Regions from separate parts of the Paraburkholderia sp. DD10 genome, predicted to be linked through region 2. Evidence: predicted binding sites of a transcription regulator. Region 2 holds the regulator's gene; the other holds the start of a gene.

Region 1 (6,357 bases), on a different replicon from region 2:
GAATTAAAAAAGTACGGACCATATTGCAATTGAAAATTGAGCGGTTATGATGACGTCTCCGTAAGGATTTCCCGAACGTTTGCTTCGCAAATGAGAGGGGAAATATTTCCCGTCATTTGCCGCCGGAACGGTAATTAATGCTTCCGGACCGACAGATTAAATCGAGGAGACACAATGCTAAGTCCCCATGAATTCGCCACCCTGATGCTCCTCAAGGACGCGCCCGATCAGATCGACCTCGAGCGCGTCGAACTCGACACGCTGCTGGAACGTCAACTCATATCGCTCGAGCGTCTCGCGTCGGGCCATCCCCGTGCTCACGTCACGAGCGAAGGCGCGTCCATTCTCAAGGCGGTCGCGCGCAGGCGTTATTGAATTGCGGCGTGTGCCGCCGCGCCACGCGGCGAGCGCGCCCAAGAAAGTAAGCGAAGTGGCTTTAGTTGGACTTTAATGTGTAAGTGCCCCTGGTTTTAACGACCCTCCGAAGTATTCGCGACGCATGCTGCCTGGCAGGCGTCCTTGCGCTTCGGTTCATCCATCATCGCCATTCGTCGTGCGGCATCCGGTCACATCCGATCGATCGGGCTTTGTGCGGCGAATTGAATCCTGAGGAATTTCAATAATGGCTCTATCGAGTCCCGAGCAAATCGCCGCATCGCAGAAAGCTGGCCTCGACGCATTCTTCGGATTGACCGGGAAGGTCTTTGAAGGCGTCGAAAAACTGGTTGCGTTGAACCTGCAGGTCGTCAAGTCCACGCTGGCGGAATCGCGGGAAAGCCTGACGAAGGCGCCCGGCACAGCGGAGCCGCAGCAGTGGTTCACGCTGCAAGCCGGTTTCGCCGCGCCGCTCGCGGAGAAATCACTGGCATACACGCGTCAACTGTTCGACATCGCGTCGACCACGCAGGCGGAGGTCGCGCAACTCGCGCAGACGCACTGCGAACGGTACAACGCGAACCTGCAGGCACTCATCGGGGAAGCGGCGAAGAGCGCTCCCGCCGGTTCCGAAGCGGCGATCGCCGCATGGAAGTCCGCGATCAGCGCCACCGCCACGCTGTACGAATCGCTGCAGAAGACGGGTCAACAGGCCGTGGAAATGGCCGGGACCAATCTCGAAGCCGTGACGGCCTCGGCGTCCAAGTCCGCCAAACGTAGTGCCGAGTCGGCTATCGTGGCCGCGAGCGCGAAGCATTAAGACCGACGCGGGCAGCAATGCCCGCGTTATCGGTTCCAGCTTTATTGACAGCATTCCTTTTAGCCACTCTGGCGAGGAATCCGGCATTCCCATACATCCCATTTGACTGAGGGCGGTGTTGCTCCCGACGGGCACGCCGCCGGTAATTGCGAGGACGATTCAATGGCAAAGCAGATCGCGTTGGTAACGGGTGGCATGGGTGGACTGGGCGAGGCGATCAGCATCAAGTTGCATGACGCCGGTTACGCGGTCGCCGTCACCTATTCGCCCGGCAACACCGGTGCGAACGAGTGGCTCGCCCGCATGGAAGCCGAGGGACGACAGTTCCGCGCGTATGGCGTCGACGTCGCCGACTACGACTCCTGCGAAAAATGCGCGGCGCGGATCAAGGCCGAAGTCGGACCGGTCGACATCCTGATCAACAACGCCGGCATCACGCGCGACGCCAGCTTCAAGAAACTGGACAAGGTCAATTGGGACGCGGTCATCCGCACCAACCTCGATTCGGTGTTCAACATGACGAAGCCCGTGTGCGACAGCATGGTCGAGCGCGGCTGGGGCCGCATCATCAACGTGTCGTCGATCATCGGCTCCAAGGGCGGGTTCGGCCAGACCAACTATGCGGCGGCCAAGGCCGGCATGCACGGTTTCACGAAATCGCTGGCGCTCGAAGTGGCGAAAAAAGGCGTCACGGTCAACACGATCTCGCCCGGCTATATCGCCACGAAAATGGTCATGGCCGTGCCCGAGGAAATCCGCGAGACGAAGATCGTTCCGCAGATTCCGGTCGGCCGGCTCGGGCAGCCGGACGAAGTTGCCGCGCTCGTGCTCTACCTGTGCTCGCGCGAAGCGGGCTTCGTGACCGGCGCCAACATCGCGATCAACGGAGGGCAGCACCTGCAGTGAACCCGGGAGATCAGCAATGGAGGTTCCGATGAGTGAAGCAGTGGCAATCGTCGTAGGTTCATTCGTGCTGGTGACGGCGACAGCATTCGTCGTCGCTCACTATCGCCGGGAGCAAATGCGCCGAAACCTGCTTGGACGGCTGGCTTATCATCGCGACGCGTACGGCCTGGGCAGCGCCCGGCGTTGAGCTTTCGCTCTCGCTAACCTGTGGTGAAGATCGGGTTGACGGCGTTCCTCGCGCAGGCGAGGCGCCGTCGAAGGCCGTATTCGTGGCGCTTCATCCGAACAGGCCATGAAGGAACCACCGCGGCTCTTCTTCCGCATCGCGACTGCTCATGCGCTCGCGGTATATCCAGAAACAGCTCTGGTCGTCACCCTGAGCGACGAAATAATCGCGCGTGACGAGTTCGCCATCGAACCACCCGCTCTCGATGCGTTCGCCAGGCGACACGAGGCGCAGCGGCGAACCGTAAAACGGGCGGTGTTTTCGCATTAGCAGGCGCACGGGTTTCTCCAGCAGCCAGGTGGGCCGCGGAAGCGCTTTCGGCAACCGTGTGCTTTCCGACGTGCTGCCGAGCGGCACCCATCGGTTGGCGATTTCGGGCCGGTAGTCCGCCGTTGGCGCGGGCCTGAGCACGTTGTCCTCGCCGAGCCGCGCGACCAGCAGTTCGACGAGACGGGCGTGGTCCGCGGCTAAGCCGCCGGGCTCGGGAAACAGCGTATCGGATGCCGGTGCGGCGGGCTGCACGTTCGATGCATCGAGCCGCAGCGCGATAACGGGGGCGGTCAGTTCAATGCGGCCAAGACGCTCCCTGACGAGTCGGACCAGATGATCCTCCCGCCATGTCGGCTCGCCCAGGGCAATCTCGATGGGCGTCGGCTCGATGGCCTGCCTGCCGCGTTCGTGTTCGAGCAGAAGCGTCGCGCCCGTCAGCGCCAGTTGCTTCGCGCACAGCCAGCCGCACAGTTGCACGATGAGACGATGCGCACCGAAAAGCGCCGCTTCCGCATGCTCGATACGATCGGGCATTTCAATGCGGGCGGAAAACGTGGGAGGGAGCGCCAGCCACTCGAACAGTTCCGGCGCCGTGCCGAAAGCGCGGTCTAGCGAGTCGAGCAGATGTTCGCCGCAACGTCGTTGCAGGCCCGCGCGCGGCAGCCGTCTCACGTCGGCAATCGTTTCGCAGCCGAGACCGGTGAACCAGTCGGCAAACGGCCTGATTTCCGGCACTGATTCCAATGGCAGCACCGACAGTTGCTGCTCCAGCGAATCGACCTTGAGCACGCGCCGGTTCCGGTTCCTCGCGAGCAGCCAGGCGCCTTGCCCGGTCGGCGCAGCGCTTATCCGCGCGGTCAGTCCGATGGCTTCGAGGATCGCTTTCGCCTGCCGGCATACAGCGAGCAGTCCGCCAAAGAGACGCAGGCTCGCGCCGATGTCCACCACGACAACCGCTTCGTCGAGAACCGCGACATCAGGTGAGAACCGCATGAGCGCCACGGCGACCTCGCGTTGCGCGGCATGCTCGCGGCCGGCGTCGCGTTCGTAAATTTCGATCTCCAGCGCGAGCGTCAGCACGCCGCCGCGTTTCATGCCGACCCGCACCCCCGCGGACCTGGCGACGCCATCCGCGATGAGCACCTTGTCCCGTTCGAGAACCACGCAGCCGTGCGCGGGCTCAGGCAGCCACTTCGGCCGGAAGACCTCGAGCTGCAACCGGGGCAGGTGAACGGCGAGAAATACGCGCATGGTGCGAAAACAGAACAGGTGTGGGTTGCAGGGGAATGGACAGAGGCTCTGCGCGTGCCGGACCTCGTCGCTTCGTGATGTCGACGGTCAGGCCGTCGCGTTCGGGTCGCAGCGCCAGCCGTAAAACCGCGGGAGAGGCATCCTGTGCCGACGCCAGCGGGCGGATCATGAAGAACAGCGTTTCCGAAGACTGGGCGGCCAGATGCAGCCGCCGCAGCGACGAGGTCTGAACGTGTTGCGCCCAGAACAGCAGTGCGCCGCAACTGCCGGCGCGCAGAATCTGCTCCGCGGCCCAGAGCGCGTCGGCTGTCTTCGGAGCCTGGACAACCATCAATTGTTCGGACGACAACCCGATGTATTCGAGGCCCAGGCCGTTCGGTACGTGCGGCGGCTGCACCATTGCAATCGGCCGCTTCTCCATTTCGCTGAGCGCGGGGCGCAATAGCCGCATTTCGCCCACGCCGGCCTGCTGCACCAGCAGGTCCACCAGCGCGCCGACCGGCCATCCGCCGCCGGGCAATTCCGCCGATAGCGCGGGATAGCCGGTATCCACGATATGCCCCCGGCTGCGCGCAAGCTGCGACGCCCGCCATAGCGACGGGTGGATGGCTTCGGGGACGGGCAGCGCGGTGGTCATTGGAGTTGCGGAAAAATCACTGTATGCATGTACAGTATCCTACACGGATTTTCGTAGCCACGAACAGGCACTTTTTTCGGGAAATTTTCAGGGAGAGGGCGCTGGCACGGCCATTAGAAAACCTCACGCCACTCGCCACTCGCCAAGCGGACTGCCCGAATGCCCAATCGCACCCAGACGACAAAATCGTCACGCCTGAACGCATGGCACGCCGCATGCAACGCATGCAGCACGAACCTGCCAACTCAAAACCCACGCGAACCCGCCCGCATTCACCGTCGACCGGAGGAACCATGTGGCGCAAGCTTGCTCGACCGCGAATCGTGGTGGTCACCGGCGCCAGCGCGGGCGTGGGCCGCGCTACCGCCCTCGCGTTCGCGCGTCGCGGCGTGCATGTCGCGCTGCTGGCGCGCGACCCCGCGGCGCTCGACGACACGGCAGCGCAAGTGCGCGCATGCGGCGTGCGCGCGTTGCCGATCGCACTCGACGTCAGCGACGCCGACGCCGTCGAAGCCGCCGCCGCGCGCGTGGAAGCGGAGCTGGGTCCGATCGACGTATGGGTCAACAACGCCATGCTCACCGTGTTCGGACCGATGGCAAGCCTGACGCCGAAGGAGTTCGCGCGGGTGACGGACGTGACCTACCTCGGTTACGTCTGGGGCACGATGGCCGCGTTAAAGCGCATGAGCGCGCGCAATCGCGGTTGCATCGTTCAGGTCGGCTCGGCGCTCGCCTATCGCGCGATTCCGCTGCAATCGGCCTATTGCGGCGCGAAGCATGCGATCCGCGGCTTTACCGACGCATTGCGCTGCGAACTGCTTCACGATCACAGCCGCGTCCATCTGACGATGGTGCAAATGCCCGCATTGAATACGCCGCAATTCGACTGGGCCGAGAACCGCATGCCCCACGCTCCGCAGCCGGTGGCGCCCGTTTTTCAGCCGGAAGTCGCCGCGCGCGCGATCGTCTGGGCGGCAACGCATCGTCGGCGTGAGGTGTATGTCGGGATATCGACGGTCAAGGCGATTGTCGCCAACCAGGTCGTGCCCGGCTGGCTGGACCGATATCTCGGCCGCACCGGCTATCAGGCGCAGCAAAGAGCCGCGCCGGCAAGCGATGCCGCGCCCTCGAATCTATGGCAACCGGTTGCCGGCGCGCATCGCGTTCATGGTCCATTCGACGGCGAGGCGAAGCGTCACAGCAGCGCGCTATGGCTCGATACGCATCGTCCGCTTGCGCTTGTCGCCGCGCTGAGCCTGGCCGCATTGACATGGCGGCGCTGGCCGCGCCGCTAGCCGGCGTGGCTGGTCGGCTCGTCAGCGCAGCGCGATCCAATCCAGCAGCCGCTGACCGTAGCGGCCGCTCAACGCCAGATAAAGCGCGGCGACGCCGAGGTTCCACAGCAGGATCATCGCGGTCGCGTCGAGAGGATGGAAAATCGACAAGGCCACCGCGGTCATTGCAGCGACCGCGAGACTACCCGCCATCACGACCGGTCCCGGCGCCAGCCGGGCGGCGTGGCGCAGCATGATCAGCATCACGAGCGATAGCGGCATGCCGACCAGTACCAGGGTCGCGAAGCATCTTGCCGTTTCGCCGACAGACATGCCTTCCGGTCCGATCGCGATCCAATTGGTCAGGCAACCGTAGCCAATCGTGGCGACCCACGTGAGCGCAGCCGGTGCCGGCAACAGAAGCCAATGGCGTGACCGGCCCGGCACGCTGGCAATCAATGCCGCGACGGCGGCCAGAATGCCGGTGGCCGTGGCCGCGGCCATGCCGATGACGAATAGCGGCTGATGCAGCTTGACCGCCAGGTCGGCGCGCACTCCATGCGCGACACCGACGAAGAGCATCACAACCGCGGCAAAC
Region 2 (6,357 bases):
ACCCGCAACAAGGTCGTCTTGCCGCAACCCGAGGGCCCGAGCAGCGCAACCAGTTCGCCCGGCGGGAAATCGAGCGAGACGTTATCGAGCGCGACGAAATCGCCGAAGCGCTTCTGCAGGTTACGAACGGTGATACCCATTACAGCTCTCCTTGCTTGAGCGGGTGTGGCTGCGATGCATTGACGGATTGCGAGGTGGTCTGTGAAGCGGTCCGCGAGCCAGGCTCAGAACCAGGCTGCGAACCAGGCTGTGAACCAGGCTGTGAAGCCGGCGCCGGCGTGACGGGCCCGGCATACGCGGGCACGTCGCGCGCCGCCGACAGTTCCGCCGACATATGCCGCTCGGCGAGCAGCTTGAGCGCCAGCGTGACGAGCGCGAGCAACGCGAGCACCGACGCCACCGCGAACGCCGCCGAGAAGTTGTACTCGTTGTAGAGAATTTCGACGTGCAGCGGCATCGTGTCGGTCTGGCCGCGAATATGGCCCGACACCACCGACACCGCGCCGAACTCGCCCATCGCCCGCGCGTTGCACAGGATCACGCCGTACAGCAGGCCCCACTTGACGTTCGGCAGCGTGACGCGGCGGAAAATCTGCCAGCCCGAGGCGCCGAGCACGTGAGCGGCTTCTTCCTCGTCGTTGCCTTGCGCCTGCATCAGCGGAATCAGTTCGCGCGCGACGAACGGGAACGTGACGAAGATCGTCGCCAGCACGATGCCCGGCACCGCGAAGATGATCTGCACGTCATGGGCTTGCAGCCACGGGCCGAACCAGCCTTGCGCGCCGAACAGCAGCACGTAGATCAAGCCCGAGATCACCGGCGAAACCGAGAACGGCAGATCGATCAGCGTGGTCAACAGCGCCTTGCCGCGGAATTCGAACTTGGCGATGCACCAGGAAGCCGCGAGACCGAACACGAGGTTCAGCGGCACGGCAATCGCCGCGGTGATCACGGTGAGCTTGATCGCCGACAGCGCATCGGGATCGGCGAGCGATTCCAGATAGAAGCCGAGCCCCTTGTTCAACGCCTGATAGAACACGGCGACGAGCGGCACGACGAGAAACAGCGCGAGAAACAGCAACGCGACCCCGGTCAGGATCCAGCGCACCACCGGCGGTTCGGTCACCGGATCGGGCCGGCGCGCGACGTTGAGCGGCGCGCGCGGCGCGACGGCGACGGCGGCCCGATCCGTCCCATCCGCGCGATTCACACGATGCGCGCCGTCGGCGGAATGGCGGCTCATCGCACACCTCCGCCGATCGCCGCGACGCTTGCCGGGGCCGGCGCCGGGCCCGCGCCGCCGCGCCCGGTGCGGCGCTGCAAGTACCACTGCAAGGTATTGATGAACAGCAGCATCAGGAAGGACACGACCAGCATCACCACGGCCAATGCCGTGGCGCCCGCGTAGTCGTATTGCTCGAGCTTGGTGATGATCAGCAGCGAGGTGATTTCAGACTTCATCGGCACATTGCCGGCGATGAAAATCACCGAGCCGTATTCGCCGAGCGCGCGCGCGAACGCCAGCGCGAAGCCCGTCAGCAGGGCCGGAAACACCGACGGCAACACCACGCGGCGAAACGTCAGCCAGCGCGACGCACCGAGGCACGCGGCCGCCTCCTCCTGTTCGCGCTCGAACTCCTCGAGCACTGGCTGCACGGTCCGCACGACGAACGGCAAGCCGATGAACGTCAGCGCAACCAGCACACCCGCCGGCGTGAATGCGATCTTGATGCCGAGCGGTTCGAGAAACTGCCCGATCCAGCCGTTGCCCGCGTACACGGCCGCGAGCGAAATGCCGGCCACGGAGGTCGGCAAAGCGAACGGCAGATCGACCACCGCATCGACGATGCGCTTGAACGGAAACGTGTAGCGCACCAGCACCCACGCCACCAGAAAGCCGAACACCGCGTTGATCAGCGCGCCGCCCAACGCCGAGAAGAACGTCAGGCGATACGACGCGAGCACGCGCGGCGAACTCACCGCGCGCACGAACTGCGCCCAGTCGAGCGTCGCGGTCTTGAGGAAGGTTGCGGCAAGCGGAATCAGCACCACGAGGCTCAGATAAGCCACCGTGATGCCGAGTGTCAGGCCAAAACCGGGCAAGGCGCTCGGTTTTCGGAAGGTCAACGTCGTCATGCTCAATGCTCTTTCAGGGTTCACGCCTGCGTGTTCTGGCCGCCGGGCCCTGGCTGGCCAAAGCGCGCCACTGGGGCGCGCCCGGATTGGACGCGTTGCCGCGTCGCTCGGTCGATGCCGTTGCCGGCACCGGCGGTCTTACTGCGGCTGATAGATCGAATCGAATACGCCGCCGTCCGCGAAGTGCGTTTTCTGCGCGTTCGTCCAGCCGCCGAACGAGTCGTCCACCGTGTACAGCTTCAGCTTCGGAAACTTCGAGGTCAACTCCGCCGGCACCTTGTTCGAACGCGGCCGGTAGAAGTTCTTCGCGGCGATCTCCTGGCCCTGCTCGCTGTACAGGAAGTTCAGATACGCCTCGGCCAGCTTGCGCGTGCCGCGCTTGTCGACGACTTTGTCGACCACGGCAACCGGCGGCTCGGCCAGGATGCTCACGGACGGCACGACGATTTCGAACTTGTCCGTGCCGAACTCCTTCAGCGACAGGAACGCTTCGTTTTCCCACGCGATCAGCACGTCGCCGATGCCGCGTTGCACGAAGCTGGTGGTCGCGCCGCGCGCGCCCGAATCGAGCACGCCGGCATTCTTATAGAGCTTGCCGACGAACTCCTTCGCGTTCTGGTCGTTGCCGCCCGGCTGATGCGCGGCATACGACCACGCCGCGAGGTAGTTCCAGCGCGCGCCGCCCGAGGTTTTCGGGTTCGGCGTGACGATCGACACGCCCGGTTTGATCAGATCGTCCCAGTCCTTGATGTGCTTCGGGTTGCCCTTGCGCACCAGAAACACGATCGTCGACGTGTACGGCGATGCGTTGTCGGGCAGACGCTTTTGCCAGCCCTTGTCGAGCAGGCCCTTGTTAGCGAGGGCGTCGATGTCGTAGGCGAGCGCGAGAGTCACGACGTCCGCCTGCAGGCCGTCGAGCACGGAGCGCGCCTGCGCGCCCGAGCCGCCGTGCGACTGCTTGAAGGTGATCGTTTCGCCGGTTTTTGCCTTCCACTCCTTGCCGAACGCCTGGTTGACGTCCTGGTAGAGCTCGCGCGTCGGGTCGTAGGACACGTTCAGCAGCGTCGTGTCGGCGGCGTGCGCCTGCCCCGCGACGCCGAGCGCGGCTGCCGCGCCGAAGGCGAGCGCCGCGATCAGTTTCTTCGTCTTGCCTGCCAGCCCCGTGTGTCGATGGTTCATGCCAACTTTCTCCGCGTTGTGGTCCGTTGAAACGGCGTGTGATGTTGTTTTGCGTCGTCTGCGTGCGGCCACGCGTGCGTGGCGCCAACTGGAGGCCAGTCTATCGAAGGGCTTTCATCATTAAAAATAATGTTTCTTCATTCTTTAATACGCAAAAGTGGTAATGACAGCCAGATAAGGCGTTGCGGCACGAAAACGGGTGTTGGAGCGTCCGGTTCGGACGTTTCCACGACTCCACTTCGTCGCCTGCCCGCACGAACTTAAAGTAAAGCTTGAATTGCGCCGGATACTGTATAAAAATACAGCCACCTGTTCATACATACAGTGGCGCCATGACAAAACTCACCGCACGACAGCAGCAGGTTTTCGATCTGATCCGCCGGGCCATCGAACGCACCGGTTTTCCGCCCACCCGCGCGGAGATCGCCGCCGAACTGGGCTTCAGCTCGGCCAACTCGGCAGAAGAACATCTGCGCGCGCTCGCTCGCAAGGGTGTCATCGAACTGGCGGCCGGCGCATCGCGCGGCATACGCCTTCTCACCAGCCCCGAAGACTCGCCGCACCAGTTCACGCTGCCGCACGCGAGCATCATGCAACTGTCGTTGCCGCTGATCGGCCGGGTCGCCGCGGGTAGCCCGATACTCGCGCAGGAACATATCTCGCAGCATTACGCATGCGACCCGGCGCTCTTCTCGAGCAAGCCCGATTACCTGCTGAAAGTGCGCGGGCTGTCCATGCGCGACGCCGGCATCTTCGACGGCGACCTGCTCGCGGTGCAAAAGCGCAGCGAGGCGAAAGACGGCCAGATCATCATCGCCCGGCTCGGCGACGACGTCACGGTCAAGCGCCTGAAGCGCCGGCCAAACGGTATCGAGCTGATCGCCGAGAACCCCGATTACGACAACATCTTCGTTGAAACCGGCAGCGCGGATTTCGCGCTGGAGGGTATCGCCGTGGGGCTGATCCGCCCCGGAGAGTTTTAACCCGCCCGCTCGCCGGTTCGCCGGATCGCAGCCGCCCCAACGTTGAATCGCCTGGAGAGACTCATGGAACGCCTTGCCCGCCTGCTGCCCTTTCGCCAGTTCGGTCGTCTGCGCCGTCTGCGCAAGCTGGTGCCCTGCTCAGTGAGCGGAGCGCCCGCGGTCAGCACGCCATCGCTGTTCGACTCGCCCGACGGGGTATCGAGCTTGCCGTCGTCGTTGCCCGCCTTTGCCCGCGTGTCGTTGAATGCCGGGTTGAATATGGCGGAGCCGGAGCGGCGCGCACCGGTTCGGGTTTATCACGGGCCGTCGCGGCTCATCATGGTCGGCACCATGGAGGCCGTATGCCGCATGATCGATCGCTGCATCGCTGACGAGGCCAACGTGCACGGCGCCGTATTCGAGTCCTGATCGGCTTTCAGATACCGTTGTCGCGTGGGATCGTTTTTGCGTGGCCACGGTCCACGCTAGATCAAACGCGATGGAGAGTCCCACCCGATGGCAGTTTCGACACGCACGAAGCGCGGCGCCAACCGGCCCTTGATCGTCACTCTGGTTGTGATTGTGGTGATCGCCGCGCTGGGGTTCGTCTACGCGTCGCCGTATATCGCGCTGAATAATCTCAAGCGCGCGGCGGACGCGCGCGACGCGCAAACCGTCAATCAATACGTCGACTTTCCCGCGTTGCGCGAGAGCCTGAAGCAGGAGGTCACAGGCTTGCTGACACGCCGGCTCGACGCGCAGGGCAACGGCAATCCATTAGCCGCGATCGGCGCGATGATCGGCGTGGCATTGATCGGTCCGCTGGTGAACGCTTATGCGACGCCGGACGGCGTGGCGGCATTGCTGAACGGCATGCCGCCGCGCGGCAATCCTGGCGAGCGGCCGCCTGCTCCGCCCGCGGCCAACAATCCGCCCGCAACACCCGCGCCGGCGCCCGTGCCTGCATCGCCCACCGCGGGAGGCTCGGCCAACAGCGCGGCAAACAAGAACGCCGCGCCGCCGCAGCCGCCGGAAACCACGGCGGGCTATCGCGGCCTCAACCAGTTCGTCGTTACTTACCGGCATGGCGCCGGCGACGCACGTTATTCGGCGATCTTCCAGCGTGAAGGCCTGCTCACCTGGAAGCTGAGCGCTGTCAATTTGAATGAGTGATTGTCTGTTCGCATGAACGGAGCTGGAAGAGCAACCGTTTTCCTGTCAGGACCGCACTCGGCCACGCGCCACACTTGCCACACTTCCCGCGCATCAAGCCGCCGCTTGCTGCTGCTCCTGCGCGGAGGAACACGCCACCAGGATGCTGCACGATACGCGGTCGAGCAACGGCGTATTGCCCGCGCCCATCCACCATCGCGACAAACCGGTGCGGCAACGGTGACCGACCACCACGAGGTCCACGTTCAACTCGTTGGCGAGATTCGCGATCTCGTCGATTGGATGGCCGAACGCAAAGTGCCCTTGCGCGGTCACGCCACGCTCGGTGAGCCAGTCCACCCCTTCCTGCAGAATGTCGCGGGCGGTCTTCTCGAAACTGCCGCAGGCCACATCGGTCAGCAGGCCCGCGCTTTGCGCAATGCTCGAACGCATGTCGACCACGGACAACAGATGCGTTTCCGCCTTCAGATCCAACGCCAGGTCGGCGCCGCAACGCAACGCCTTGCGGCCTTCGCGCGAGCCGTCGTAGCACAGCAGGATTTTCTTGTAGCTCGCCATGATTTTCTCCCTACCCGCGAAAAGCGCGGTCTTCATGAATCATGGTGCGCCGCAATTCAGCTTGCAAGGGATGGAAAACGCTAAGTGCGCACCGATCCGGAGCGTGCGGGGTTTTGATCGGGATCGAGGCTGTCTTGCGAGGTTTGCGGCAGTGCAAGAAACGCGCTCGGAACGGCTGCGGGCTCGCCGACGGCAACTCGCCGATGCCCTAGAATAGACGGCCTTCCCGGCCCTTAGCACCATCGGCGAGTTTTTCCCGGAACCTCCATCGATCCCATGCCCGAAGCCCCCATTGAATTCCAGCAGGTCAAGAAAAGCTACGGCGACAAAACAGTCGTCGACGGGCTCT

Evidence for each region. Region 2 encodes LexA, which represses DNA repair genes until DNA is damaged. Its sites were predicted from a motif close to ACTGTATNNNNATACAGT; they were not measured.
Region 1: a site for LexA is predicted at 4,504-4,521, ahead of imuA (translesion DNA synthesis-associated protein ImuA). Genes of this name have one in related genera too.

The regions. Positions count from the first base shown of each region.
Region 1 is NZ_CP185392.1:2,190,537-2,196,893, reverse strand. It holds gene ACOCG7_RS10040 (hypothetical protein) at 175-375, shown strand; gene phaP (TIGR01841 family phasin) at 623-1,195, shown strand; gene phbB (acetoacetyl-CoA reductase) at 1,358-2,101, shown strand; gene ACOCG7_RS10025 (hypothetical protein) at 2,130-2,288, shown strand; gene ACOCG7_RS10020 (Y-family DNA polymerase) at 2,379-3,848, opposite strand; gene imuA (translesion DNA synthesis-associated protein ImuA) at 3,778-4,485, opposite strand; gene ACOCG7_RS10010 (SDR family oxidoreductase) at 4,779-5,780, shown strand; gene ACOCG7_RS10005 (NrsF family protein) at 5,802-6,357, opposite strand, start outside.
Region 2 is NZ_CP185393.1:855,877-862,233, reverse strand. It holds gene ACOCG7_RS19350 (sulfate/molybdate ABC transporter ATP-binding protein) at 1-140, opposite strand, end outside; gene cysW (sulfate ABC transporter permease subunit CysW) at 140-1,243, opposite strand; gene cysT (sulfate ABC transporter permease subunit CysT) at 1,240-2,136, opposite strand; gene ACOCG7_RS19335 (sulfate ABC transporter substrate-binding protein) at 2,275-3,315, opposite strand; gene lexA (transcriptional repressor LexA) at 3,648-4,298, shown strand; gene ACOCG7_RS19325 (hypothetical protein) at 4,362-4,706, shown strand; gene ACOCG7_RS19320 (DUF2939 domain-containing protein) at 4,794-5,450, shown strand; gene ACOCG7_RS19315 (universal stress protein) at 5,544-6,008, opposite strand; gene nodI (nodulation factor ABC transporter ATP-binding protein NodI) at 6,285-6,357, shown strand, end outside.